3 regions of the Neobacillus sp. KR4-4 genome follow, and region 1 is predicted to be linked to each of the others. Evidence: riboswitches for the same ligand, from Rfam matches in the RefSeq annotation. Region 1 holds a riboswitch; each other region holds the start of a gene.
The links. A riboswitch is a leader RNA that binds a small molecule or an ion and turns the genes downstream of it on or off. The one in region 1 is predicted to bind cyclic di-GMP.

Region 1 (4,249 bases):
CCGTATGGATGTCAGAATGGCAAATCCCTGCATATTTAATTTCAATCAGAACATCACGGGAATCAAGATCGCGTCTTTTAATTTCAGCCGCTCGAAACGGTTGGTCTGGACCATCAACAGCTCGTGCTTTAGCAGTTACCATTAATAAAACCTCCAATAATTTATATTTTTTCAAGAGGATTCACTTTAAACGGGACTCATTCATGTTCAAATTCCCCCTCTATCATATTTACCCTCTTCTCTCCCCTTGCAAAACAATATTAATCCTTAGAGTTAACTCTAGGTCAAGTAAAATAATCGAATAAATTTTTAGCCTTTTAATTTCCCTTTTTATGTATACGTACCTTTGACATTAAGCATTTAGCGTGATAAAATCCTCCCTATCCTAGAGTTAACTCGAAGTCCATATCAAAAAGGATGGGAGATAAATGATGAAGACTTATTCTATCAGCGAAGTTGCAAAAGAATTAAACCTTACAGTATATACCTTGCGTTACTACGACAAGGAGGGTCTTATTCCTTTTGTAGAACGAACACCTAGCGGAATACGAATGTTTAAAGAATCTGATATCGGCGCTCTAAAAGTAATTGAATGTCTAAAATCCACTGGGATGCCTATTAAAGAGATTAAAAATTTCATTGATTGGTGTTCTGATGGGGATTCCACTTTGCAACAACGATATGACATGTTTATGGAACGAAAAGCAAATGTAGAAGCACAAATGGAAGAACTAAAAAAAACCATGGAAGTAATCGAGCATAAATGCTTATATTACAAGACTGCATTGGATGCCGGCACGGAAGATATTCATAAAAATGATAAAATAGAAGTTTCTACTATTAATTAAGGCTCACAGTATTGCGGACATTTCTCCCTTTCGCTTGACGAGTTTCGTCCGTAAGAACCGGTATTGCGGACATTTCACTTTATCTCTTAACGAGTTTTGTCCATAAGAACTAGAGCTATGGACATTTCTCCTTAAATGTTAATGTATATAAAACCATCTATAGAAAAAAAGCCGAGCATCCCAATTCAAAATAAAATGCTCGGCTTTTTAGATTGAAAATACTTAAACTAAACCTTGCATAGCCACATCCTGGGTATCCATCCCTAATTCAATAGATTAACTTTCAATTTACCGAAGAAAATTCTCAATAAGGCTAATTTGCTCTTCCGTATTTAAAGCTGGGGCATGACCAAGTTTTGGAATCGTTACCATTTGACAGTTTGGTTTTTGCTTCATTTTTTCCGCAACATCAAGAGGAAGAACGTCGGAAATTTCTCCTCGAATGAGTAATATTTTTGATTGAATTGCTTCCCAGTAGTTCCATAAGTTTAGATCTTCTGTGTGCTGAAATTGCAAAGCAATGTTTGGATCATAATCAGGACTCATTCCACCCTCATCGCTTCTTCTACATGAGTATTGGGTAAAATCATTCCACTCCTCTTCATTCGAAAGACCAAATGTGGTATAAATGGTTTGATAATACTTCTTTAATTCACTAAAGGTTTTAAATTGCGGTGGATTCCCTACATAGCTAATAATTCGTTTAATGCCTTCAATATCCTGAACAGCATTTTCAGAAGCACCTGCTCCAATGTCATTTAAAACTAAATGTGAAATCCGGTTCTGATGATTAAGCGTTCCAGCAATACGCATTCCAATGGCTCCACCCATTGAGGTCCCAACCCATCGGACCCGTTCGATTCCTAAATGGTCCAATAATTGAATCGCCAGGTTACTGTAGTTTTCAAAACAATAGTCCTTTTCGGGGGAAGAACTCCATTGGCTCAATCCCCGCCCAATTGTATCCGGACAAAGGATATAGTAGTTTTGGGATAGATGGCGGGCTAAAGTATCAAAGTCTCGCCCATTTCGAGTTAAACCGTGCCAACAAACCACAGCTGGTTTCTGTGGATCTCCCCATTCTGTAAAATGAACTTCCATTCCATTAATCATTTCAAACCTAGATCTAGGAGAAGACATACAACCACCACCATTCATTTTTAATATTCCGACAATTAAATATTCGATTTACTGGCAAGAATCCCTTCTTCCACCTACTCACAATATATTTGAAATGGGAATTGATTTCTAATTTTTTCATAAAACGTCGGTATTTGTAGAACTTTATTTTGTAATTTTTGAAAAAATTGTAATATAATTTACATATCGTTTATAGATAACGGCAAACTTTTCGAAAGATTGGGACGCAAAGCTACGGGTCTAAGGTTTTAAACTATGATGGCTGGGCTGCCTAAAATAGGACTTATTTTAGGAGGCTAGATTATGAAAAAAATCAATTTGGAATATGCAATACTAGATCAAGACTGGGGAGTTCAAGAACTTGACAATTGTATTCGCCTTCTTATTGATGTGAAATTAAATTGGGATAAAATGGACTTAGAGCCTGAGGTGAAGAATGCCTTTCCTTACTTTCATTTAATTGTTGATCTTTATCCAAACGGATATATTAACTATGAAATGTATCATCATTTTAGTAATTTAAAATTTAAAAGATTTTCGTTTTATAGTTGCTGTGGACAAAAAGAAGGAATGGTTTGTTCGTTCTTTAATCAATATGCGTCGGAAGTTTTTTGCGAAGTTCTGAAAAAAGAGGAGAAGATTAAACACTTCTTTACTTGGCATCTCTCTAATAACAAAAAGAGTGTTAACCAGTAATATTACAATGGCCTTGAATGGAGCTTTTTTTGATTCTTAATATGATGGATGTTGTTAGAAGAGCTGCCAAAATTGGCAGCTCTGATTTTTCCGTTATAGCATCCTTTTTCCTTCAACGACCTTTTAAAGTGAGCCTCATTAGACTAATTTAAACTAGTAGAAATTTAAAATAGAATTGACTGTTTAAACCCTTCAACCATACTTCAATAAAATAAAATTTTTATGAAGTTCCCTTTCATTTATTGAAATCCTGACAGCTAAGTCTTCCGTTCTTAAAACAAAATCTTTTACTCCAATAAATTCAGATTCAGCAATCAAATAGAATTGTGTTCCCTTTTTTAAACCTTTAAAGTTATTCTTTAACTTATATACCTTCATTATTTTAACTAGTTTCTCCCATAATCTTTATTAACACAGACATTTACACTATTTTATTGACTTTTTGAGTCTGCTATCAACAAAAATCCAGTAATGCTCTTCAATTAGAATCAAATCTTATTCTAGAAAAAAAACAATTTTACCATTTATTTATCAATACAATCTTTCCAATTGCTTTATTAGATTCCAAAAAAGTATGTGCTTCATTTACTTGATCAAAATTAAAAACTCTTTCATCTACTAAAGGCTGAAGTTTCCCTTCCTCTACAAGATTTGTTACTTTTCGTAATATGTTCCCATATTCCTGCCTTTTTTCCTTATTCATAATTTTTAAAATCATAAAGGTAATATGTAATGATAGTGCCTTAGCATGCAGAGGTGACAAATCATGCGTTGAGCGTGCTGCGATGGATAATACGGTTCCGTAAGTGGCAGCAGCTTGGAAAGATCGATCTAGGTTTTCGCCACCGACCGTATCGAACACAACGTCAAACCCTTTTCCATCTGTATGTTCTATTACATACTCCTCCACTGACTGTTCTCGATAATTAATGGCCACATCTGCACCTAAACGCTGTCCAATGTTTAATTTTTCCTCAGATGAAGCTGTAGTATATACTTTTGCTCCAGCTACCTTTGCTAGTTGAATGGCGACATGACCTACCCCGCCTGTAGCTCCATGAATAAGGACCGTTTGGCCGTTTTGAATATTCGCACGATTATAAAGTGACTCCCATGCTGTAATCGTTACGAGAGGAAGCGCCGCTGCTTGTGCCATCGTTAAATTTCTTGGTTTAATAGCTAGAAGCTGCACATCCGCAAGCATATACTCAGTTAGGGCACCGTCTGTTCCTTTCACACCACCTGCGCAACCAAAGACTTCATCACCAATCTTGAACTCTGATACTCCGTCTCCAACCTCTACAACTACTCCAGCTACATCGCCGTGTAATATCGCTGGAAATTCTGGTGCAATTGCAGATACCACTCCAGATCGAACTTTTGTATCAATTGGATTTACACTTGTTGCTTTTACATGAATAACAACATGCCCAGGAATTGCCTCAGGCTTATGAACCTTAGCCATCTCAAAAACAGATGGATCACCAAATTTTTTAATCACTTGTGCTTTCATTTGATATCACTCCTCTCCTATCATTTTACATTAAGTATTTAATGTAGCTAAA
Region 2 (4,249 bases), on a different contig from region 1:
CAAAATCTTTTTATTAAAAATCAAACAGATCAATTATTAAGGTTGTTTGAGGAGAAAAAGATAGACGTTATTGCGCTGAAAGGGGTTTATTTTGCTGAGAAATATTTTGGCCACATCGGGGCAAGGGCTACCTCTGATATTGATTTATTAGTCAAAATTCAGGATCTTACTATCGCCATTGAATCTGTTAAATCGTTAGGTTTTACGGTGGAAGAAGAGTCCATACCTGGTCATTTTCATTGTAGTTTTAGCAAGAAATTACCTGATTCGCCCACGCCGCTAGTGGTGGAATTACATTGGGATTTGGTAAAAAGAAGTACCTCGAGGTTTAATATAAATGATCTTTGGGAGCAGTCGGTACCCGTGAGCCAATCCGGGTATATTAAAGAACTTTCCCCACTTCATACCTTTTATATGATTTGCCTTCACGGCTGGCGCCATAATTTAGACTCAATGAAATATTTTATGGATATTATTCAAGTCATTGACAAGGAGAGGAAGGAGATTGATTTTGACCATTTCATACAGCTCGCGGAATCTCACCAAACCTTAAAGCGGAACATCAGGACCTTATCCATCGTTTATCAGCAATTTCCACACTTAGACGAAATCAAGATGTTCCCATTTCAAGTGAATACTCTTTGGGAATACCAAACTTTAAAGGCATTTAGGCAGTACTGGGATTTCCTCGATTATCAATTTTTTAGCTATGATACATTCAAACATACATTGATTGAAATTGGTAACTGGCTTTGGCCTTCAGAATATGAAGTATCTTCACAAATAGATGAGCAGTCACAAGGCAAGAAAATGTACCTCTTGTTGTATAAGAAGAGACTTACTAGTCTATTAAAGGCGGTATTGCCACATTAATAAGCCATCTAACCTAACCAGATGGCTTATGTTTCTTTCATATGCAATTATTTATAAATGAATACCCTCAAATTGTTTTCCCCATCAATTGTGGCTAACAAAACATTCTGGATCCCTGTTTGATGTGTTTGATTAAGAGTATCCACAAGCCACCTTTCATTCTTGTTTTTTTCTTCTAGTGTATGATGAACAATCTTGCCTTCTCTTATAACGGTCTGTGGGAGATCAAAAGGCTTCGTTGTCATCTGGTAGGTGGATGGCGTAATCGGCTCATACTGCGGATCTAAGAAAATGGAAAGTTTCCCATCTGATTCCCATAGCGCTAATGCTACTTTTTTTACATCCTCAATTTTTTCTTTTCTCAACTCTGCTAATAAATAATCAATTGAAATTCTAGCTTTCTTTAACCCTTTATAAAGAATTTCTCCTTCTTTAATAAGAGGAAATGGATCGGGGTCTAGAAACTTTCCGATGCGGGTTGATTTTAAACTGATAAATAAACCACCGGTATACAGAACCACCAATACGATGGTTGTAGTCATCGCACCTTTCATTCCAAGGTGCTCGTCTGATAATGGATGGGCAATAATATTACCAACAACTAGGGCGATAACGAAATCAAGTAATCTTAATTGAGAAATGGCACGTTGTCCCATTAGTTTAGCAACAATGAGCATAAAGAAGAATCCAATTACAGCTCTTAAAATCCACTCCATTAAATTAAGCGTTTCTTGAGCTTGCAAAAAATCCATTGAAGGCAAATAGTCACTTCCTTACCTTGTAAACGTCTTACTTAGTATTGTCACGAATAAGTACTTTTAATATAAAAAATACTGATAAAATACCGAATGAGTCAATAACTAAATCGTAAAGCCGTCCATCTCTACCAAAAAACAGTTGCAGGAATTCTGTTAAAAACGCAAAAATAATGGATATGCCAATAGAATATTTGTGACTTCTAAATAGATTGAAGAGAAGAAAATCCATGATCGCAAAACCAACAAAATGTCCTAATTTAATTTTAATAAATTCAGGATGAATCAAAGTTAAATCATTAAAATAAAAAAAAGACAAAAAATCAGGATTTGAAACCCACTTTAATCCAAAAGAATGTAAATATATTAGTCGCTCTATACTCTCAGTCCAGGTATTTACCAACAAAAATAGGCCCCATAAAATAATCAATAGAACTTTTATGAAAAGAAATCGTTTCTGTGTCTTTCTTTTCTTATCGATTCTACAACTACCTTGTATCGGTTGATGATCCAAAGTCCTTGCTCCTAACTAACTATTATTTCTTAATATACATTTTACCATTGTTCCTTTTAAAGAACAAACGGGGATATTCACATTAAAATAATCCAATAATCTACCACTTTCGTATTATAGGTGAATGAAATTTATCTGGGTAAAATTAACTCCTCTCCGTTTACAAAATTCTACAATTTCTTTATAATGAACAAAGGAAGTTCTTTTTTAGGAACTAATAATTAGAAAAGAAGGGGAATCATGATATATCCACTAATAAAAGAAAGAAACAAGATTCACATTGTGAAGGATTCCTATCATTGTGCATGCGGTATAGTCTTTAACAAGGATCGGATTATTAATAGGAAGACCCTTAAAAAAATTAAATTTATTGAAATAGGTCAGGTAACATGTGAGAAATGTGTTTTAAAACTTCTAAACTACGATTAATTGGTTTATATAAATTTTGTCGAAATTCTGTCGATATTTTTGGAAATATTTTCATTTAGTTTCCATCAAGACTATAGTACTATTAGTTTATTCTATAATAATTTAATACTTTAATACTATGAATGACAAAGGCAAACCTTTCGAAAGATTGGGACGCAAAGCTACAGGTCTAAGGTTTTTAACTAGGATGGCTGAGTTACCTAAAATAGTAATCATTTTAGGAGGGTTAATTTTGCCTGCATTAACCGTTGAACAAGATATTGATACAGAATGGTTAGATCTTATTAATGAAGCTAAAAAGATAGGACTCTCTATTGATGAAATTAGGGATTTCCTAAATCGCTCCCTTGGATTAAAGACGATTGAACCGGAATATAATTAATAAGAGGGGTAATTGAGTGTTTAATTTTCGCAATATTCAATTGATTAAAAAAACAGCTTAACAAATTAATGAGCAATTTGTTAAGCTGTTTTTTTAATTTTAATAATTTAAAAACTTCACACAAACCGGATACGGAACCTCGATATCAGCCTGAATCAATGCAAGTTTTCCTGTGTTTTCATCACGCGAAAACAAGACGAGGTTACTGGACTCTTGGTTTGACGCCACAATGAATTTCTCTGTTGGGTCGAACATAAAATCTCTCGGCCAATCACCTTCAGTGGAGGTGCGATCAACAAAACTAAGCTCTCCCGTTTCTTGGTTTACACGGAAAACAGCAATACTGTTATGGCCACGATTCCCCGCATAAACAAACTGTCCATCAGATGAAATATGAATGGCGCTTCCTTGATTATTCTCGGTGAAATCTTCAGGAAGCGTTGAAATATATTGTTTCTCTGTAAAATGACCATTTTCCGAATGATAGGATAAAACAATCACTTCCGAACTAAACTCTGTCATGATATATGCAAATTTTTGGTTCGGATGGAAAACTAAATGTCTTGGTCCGCTTCCAGCTTTTAATGGAAGAAAGTGCGCTTTTGAAAGTGTTCCATCACTGTTGACTGCATAAGTAATTAAAGCATCAATACCCAATTCAACCACTGCTAGATAATTCTCATCAGGGGTGATGCCGGCATAATGGGTATGCGGTTTCTCTTGTCTTGGGTCTGGACCAGAACCTTCATGTTTTATAACCGATGCAGCTGGTTGAATCGTTCCATCTTCCTGGTTAATTAAATAAGATTCTACCGATCCTTTATGATAATTGGCACTGAATGCATAACGGTTGTTACTGTCAACACTCACATGACAAGGCGATGAGCCCTGAAGTAACTGACGATTGAGCTCGGTTAATCCGCCTTCCCTGTTTATGGAATAAGCAACTACGCCTCCATTTTCTCCTTCTTTAGCCACAGAATAGAGGTATCGATTGTCCTTACTGATCGTGACATAAGTTGGATTCTCTAACTGTGCAGCTGCAACTTGAATATCTTCGATTCTTTTCTTATCCGTATTTAGTTTAAACGTATAGATTCCTTCGCTGCCGCCCTTGGTGTATGTTCCAATATAACCGATAAATGTTTGGTTGTTTGTCATTTTTTTGGCTCCTCGAAAAATGTAGTCTGTTTATTTTAGCAGAAATTTTATTTATTACTCAAATATAGAACCTGAATTAACTGAAAATTAATTTGATATGGTATAGTTTGGGTGTTAGTTTTATCCAAAAGCGAA
Region 3 (4,249 bases), on a different contig from region 1:
TCTCTGCAGCATGTTGTTCACTCCGGTGATAGCGGAACAAAAGGACCTATAATTAATGATTCCGCAGGGGTATCAAAAGTAGAGGCTAACTGGATTGTTTCTGTATCTCCCACCATTACTAACGAGGAACTTGCCACCCCGGTGATTTTGATGTTTTGGACAAAGAGTTCACGGTTATAAACTACAAAGTTCATTCTGTATGCATCCCTTTCAGGTTATCAGGTAAATTACTAAAAAAGACCATTACCCCGTTTTGTATTTCCTTCTTTAATGCTTCAATAATTAAATCATCTGAAGGGGCATCTGCAATCGTGCGATTGTCCGCAGGATGGGTGTTTAAATGATGTTCTATCCTACTCGGAAGCTGTTTAATGATGTCTTGTTTTATGAATGCTAAATACTCGTCATTTGGCAGAACGTTCAATTCTCTCTGAGTAGCTTCCACTATAGGAGGTAAATCCGATTCTAAATATCTATAAATGGCTTCCTCGATTTTCATTGATCTTTGCATTTGATCTTTTGGTGATATTGGGGTGGATAAGGATTGATTTTGTACGGCAAAGTCTTCAATTCCTGCTAATTCGGATGGATTTAGACCAATGTTTAACGTACCTTCAAGAGTCTCTACCTTTAGTTGATCAAATTTATACTCAATTTTGTCTACATGGATGGCCTGTTTTTCATATAATTGTTTGATTTCTGCTTGCATTTTTTGGAGAGTGCTCTCTAAAGACTGAATTCTTTGCTCCTGAGCTTGAATACACATCTGCAGCCATTGAAGATATTGGGAATAATCCTGATACATATAATCACCTCACAATTATTTCTCCAATAAACGTATTGATTATCATAAGATCGGCGGCCTATTTATCCTGTTTTCTTACTGCGGCTTGTAGGGGCACTGATGGTGTCCCTAATAAAGAGCCTGAAGATTTGATTGTTTGTGGTGCAGGTCCAGTAAATCCGCCAGTATTATATAAATGAGCCATCGGTTTAATAATCCCAGCACTACCTATTTGTAAGACTGAGGAATTGGTAATCCCGCCAATTTTTATGAAATTAATCTGAATGGACTGCTGGATATAAAAGTTCATTTAAAATCACCCATTCATTAAGCATTAAGTGCAATCCCTTGATCGTAAACATCTGAATCACTTGTATTAGTGGAACTTACATTATTTTGAAGTTGTAAGCTATCCCCAGTGTTAAAGGAACCAGCGCCAGAAAATGTTTTTGCGGTAGAAAATGGCATGATTTTATATACATCGCCAATATGGAAGACAGAACTGCTGCCAAGCGTAATGACCTGTGCAACTCCAACAATTGCTGGCATTTTCAACACCCTTTTTTCATAGTATCTTCTACATCCTATGTATGGGTAAAGGTAATGTGATTGATACGCCCAAAATTATTGAAATCAAAAATCCGATACGATTTTTAATATTCATTTGTAGAACGATCGATTAGAAATAGTTATAATTACCTATTTGCTTGTACAGAAAATAATAAATAAGTTGGGTTTTCGGTTGTTTAGAAAGGGACTATTATATGAGTAAGAGATCAGTCGGAAATAAACACTGTTTCTCGATAAAGGCAAACCTGATGAAAATCAGTGACGCAAAGCTATAGGGGCTAAGGTGCATTTGCACTAAGCCAGCCAGTTACCGAAAGATTAGGGTGTTTCATAATGGATATTCATGTCTGCATAGTTGTTCTATGTATCTATGAATATTCTATGAATTCTATCCCCCCTTTGGTAAAGGCGGGGTTATTTCTATTTTATGGAGGTGGAAACTAATCGACTACTTAACCTGTTTTGGACCTATAAATCCCCTTATTTTAGATGAAGATGTTTCAGAGGTTATGGTAAATGGACCTAACCAGGTGTACTGTGAACGTAAAGGAAAATTGGTATTAACGTCAGTACAATTCCGTGACAATGAACATGTCAAGACAATGATAGACAAAATTCTTGCCCCACTTGGATGGAAAATCGATGAAAGTTCGCCAATGGTAGATGCTAGGCTGCCTAATGGCTTACGTGTTAATGCCATCATTCCTCCCCTTGCATTAAATGGACCAGCCATTACAATCAGGAAATTTTCAAAGGATCCCTACCAAATTGAAGATCTAATCAACTTTGGGACAGTGACAGAAGAAATGGCATTTTTTCTAGATGCATGCGTGAAAGCCCGCTTGAATATGTTTGTTAGCGGTGGTACGAGGTCTGGTAAAACAACCACTCTGAATGCCCTTTCCAATTTTATACCTGATGAAGAAAAAATCGTAACGGTTGAGGATGCTGCCGAAATTCAGTTGGGACAGGGTCATGTAATCTCACTAGAACTTCGACCTTCCGAAATAAAAGGTAAAAGAGCCATTTCGATTCGAGAGCTTCTCAAGAAATCGTTACGAATGAGACCTGACCGTGTTATTATCGGAGAAATCCGTGGTGGAGAAGCGCTTGATATGCTTCAGGCAATGAATTCTGGCCATGATGGTTCACTTGCTACAGGGCACTCATATAGTCCAAGGGATATGATTAGCCGTTTGGAAACCATGGTCCTTTTAGCAGGATTGAATAATTCTATTAAAGACATTCGAGAGCAAATTGCAGGAGCAATCGATGTGATTATCCAGCAAACTCGTTTAATGGATGGAACAAGGAAAATTATCAATATTACTGAAGTTCAAGGAATGGAAGGAGAAAATATCGTTCTGCAAGACATCTTTTCCTTTAAACAAAAAGGAATTAATTCTGAGGGGAAAATTATTGGACAACTTATACCGACTGGTGTCCGCCCCAAATTTTATGATCGCCTAGAGGCATCAGGGATTCATATTCCAGCGTCATTGTTTAAATAATCTCAGGTAATAAGAGGCATTAAATTTATGAATGATTAGGGGCTGAATTTCCTTTAAATAGGGTTCGGCTTTTTCTTGTTCACTAAATTTGTTCGAGGGAGTTATTTCTTTTAATATATTAATTGTGAGACAATCATATTGAGGTGAAAAAGAGTGAAATTTGTGACAGTAGAATATAACCATGAATTGTTCGTTGGATTGCTTGACCAAACTGAGGCCGCAGTCCTTTTGTTAAACCTTGCTGAAGAAGCAAGAATGGGCATAAGAAGTTTTCCTCCTTCCCTGCTTAAATGTATCGACTTAGGAGATCTCTTTATTAAAAAGGTGAAAGAGGTTCTGGATTGGGTTACTAATTGCGGACAAACTTCATCTTTTTTCGTCCCAATTGAACAGGTAACTTTGCTTGCTCCTATTCCGAGACCAAGTAAGAATATTTTTTGTGTCGGGAAAAATTACGCAGAACATGCGATTGAAATGGGGAGTGAAGCCGATATCCCTGAACATATTATGGTCTTTACAAAAGCACCAACAACAGTTATTGGGCCTAATGAAATGGTCCTAAATCACAAAAATATAACGGCTCAACTTGATTATGAAGGCGAGCTTGCCGTCATCATTGGTAAAAAGGGGCGGGCAATAAAAAAAAATAAGGCATTGGATTACATTTTTGGCTATACCATTATTAATGATGTAACCGCACGAGATTTGCAATCGAGGCACAAGCAGTTTTTCATCGGCAAAAGCCTTGACACAACCTGTCCGATGGGACCTTGCATTGTTCATAAAAGTTCTATCGATAATCCGAATTCCCTAAATATCGAGACGAAAGTAAACGGAGAATTAAGACAGAATTCAAATACTAAGAATTTTATTTTTCCGATTGAAGAGGTTATCTCCATTTTATCAGATGGAATGACACTGGAACCTGGTGATATTATTGCAACTGGGACACCAGCTGGTGTAGGGAAAGGGTTTAAGCCCCCTAAATTTTTATCTCCAGGTGATCAGATGGCAGTCACAATTGAAAAAATTGGGACACTGAAGAATACTATTCAAGAATAAAGCTATACTTGAAAAATAATTTATAGCATTCTCCTATTTGTAACTTTATTTGACTTGCTTTTTTTCGTGTTTATAAACTGTTTATGGTATGATAAGGTTCGAATTAAAAGAAATTTTATACAAAAGGAGGAACTAACTTGATTCACGGTCATATTACGGCTTGGCTTTTAGCATTAATTCTATTTGTAGTAGCACTTTTTTTACATAAGGGTGGAAAAGAAAAAGGTGCAAAAATTGTTAAAATGATTTTACGAGTATTATATTTGCTTATTATTGCAACTGGTGCAGGGCTTCTATTTTCGGTTTACAAAATTGATGTTTG

Region 2: another riboswitch for cyclic di-GMP. It lies ahead of ACE198_RS18065 (anti-repressor SinI family protein); the one in region 1 lies ahead of ACE198_RS18960 (hypothetical protein).
Region 3: another riboswitch for cyclic di-GMP. It lies ahead of ACE198_RS14875 (TadA family conjugal transfer-associated ATPase); the one in region 1 lies ahead of ACE198_RS18960 (hypothetical protein).

What each region holds. Positions count from the first base shown of each region.
Region 1 is NZ_JBHHJU010000020.1:90,552-94,800, forward strand. It holds gene ACE198_RS18945 (NAD(P)-dependent alcohol dehydrogenase) at 1-142, opposite strand, end outside; gene ACE198_RS18950 (MerR family transcriptional regulator) at 432-848, shown strand; gene ACE198_RS18955 (alpha/beta fold hydrolase) at 1,137-1,988, opposite strand; cyclic di-GMP riboswitch class I at 2,180-2,263, shown strand; gene ACE198_RS18960 (hypothetical protein) at 2,292-2,684, shown strand; gene ACE198_RS18965 (zinc-dependent alcohol dehydrogenase family protein) at 3,202-4,197, opposite strand.
Region 2 is NZ_JBHHJU010000019.1:5,849-10,097, forward strand. It holds gene ACE198_RS18050 (nucleotidyltransferase domain-containing protein) at 1-873, shown strand, start outside; gene ACE198_RS18055 (DUF421 domain-containing protein) at 921-1,625, opposite strand; gene ACE198_RS18060 (VanZ family protein) at 1,663-2,142, opposite strand; cyclic di-GMP riboswitch class I at 2,692-2,775, shown strand; gene ACE198_RS18065 (anti-repressor SinI family protein) at 2,804-2,953, shown strand; gene ACE198_RS18070 (lactonase family protein) at 3,053-4,114, opposite strand.
Region 3 is NZ_JBHHJU010000013.1:69,142-73,390, forward strand. It holds gene ACE198_RS14850 (spore germination protein GerPE) at 1-12, opposite strand, end outside; gene ACE198_RS14855 (spore gernimation protein GerPD) at 18-194, opposite strand; gene gerPC (spore germination protein GerPC) at 191-805, opposite strand; gene ACE198_RS14865 (spore germination protein GerPB) at 864-1,094, opposite strand; gene ACE198_RS14870 (spore germination protein) at 1,112-1,333, opposite strand; cyclic di-GMP riboswitch class I at 1,583-1,669, shown strand; gene ACE198_RS14875 (TadA family conjugal transfer-associated ATPase) at 1,825-2,865, shown strand; gene ACE198_RS14880 (fumarylacetoacetate hydrolase family protein) at 3,019-3,927, shown strand; gene ACE198_RS14885 (YisL family protein) at 4,065-4,249, shown strand, end outside.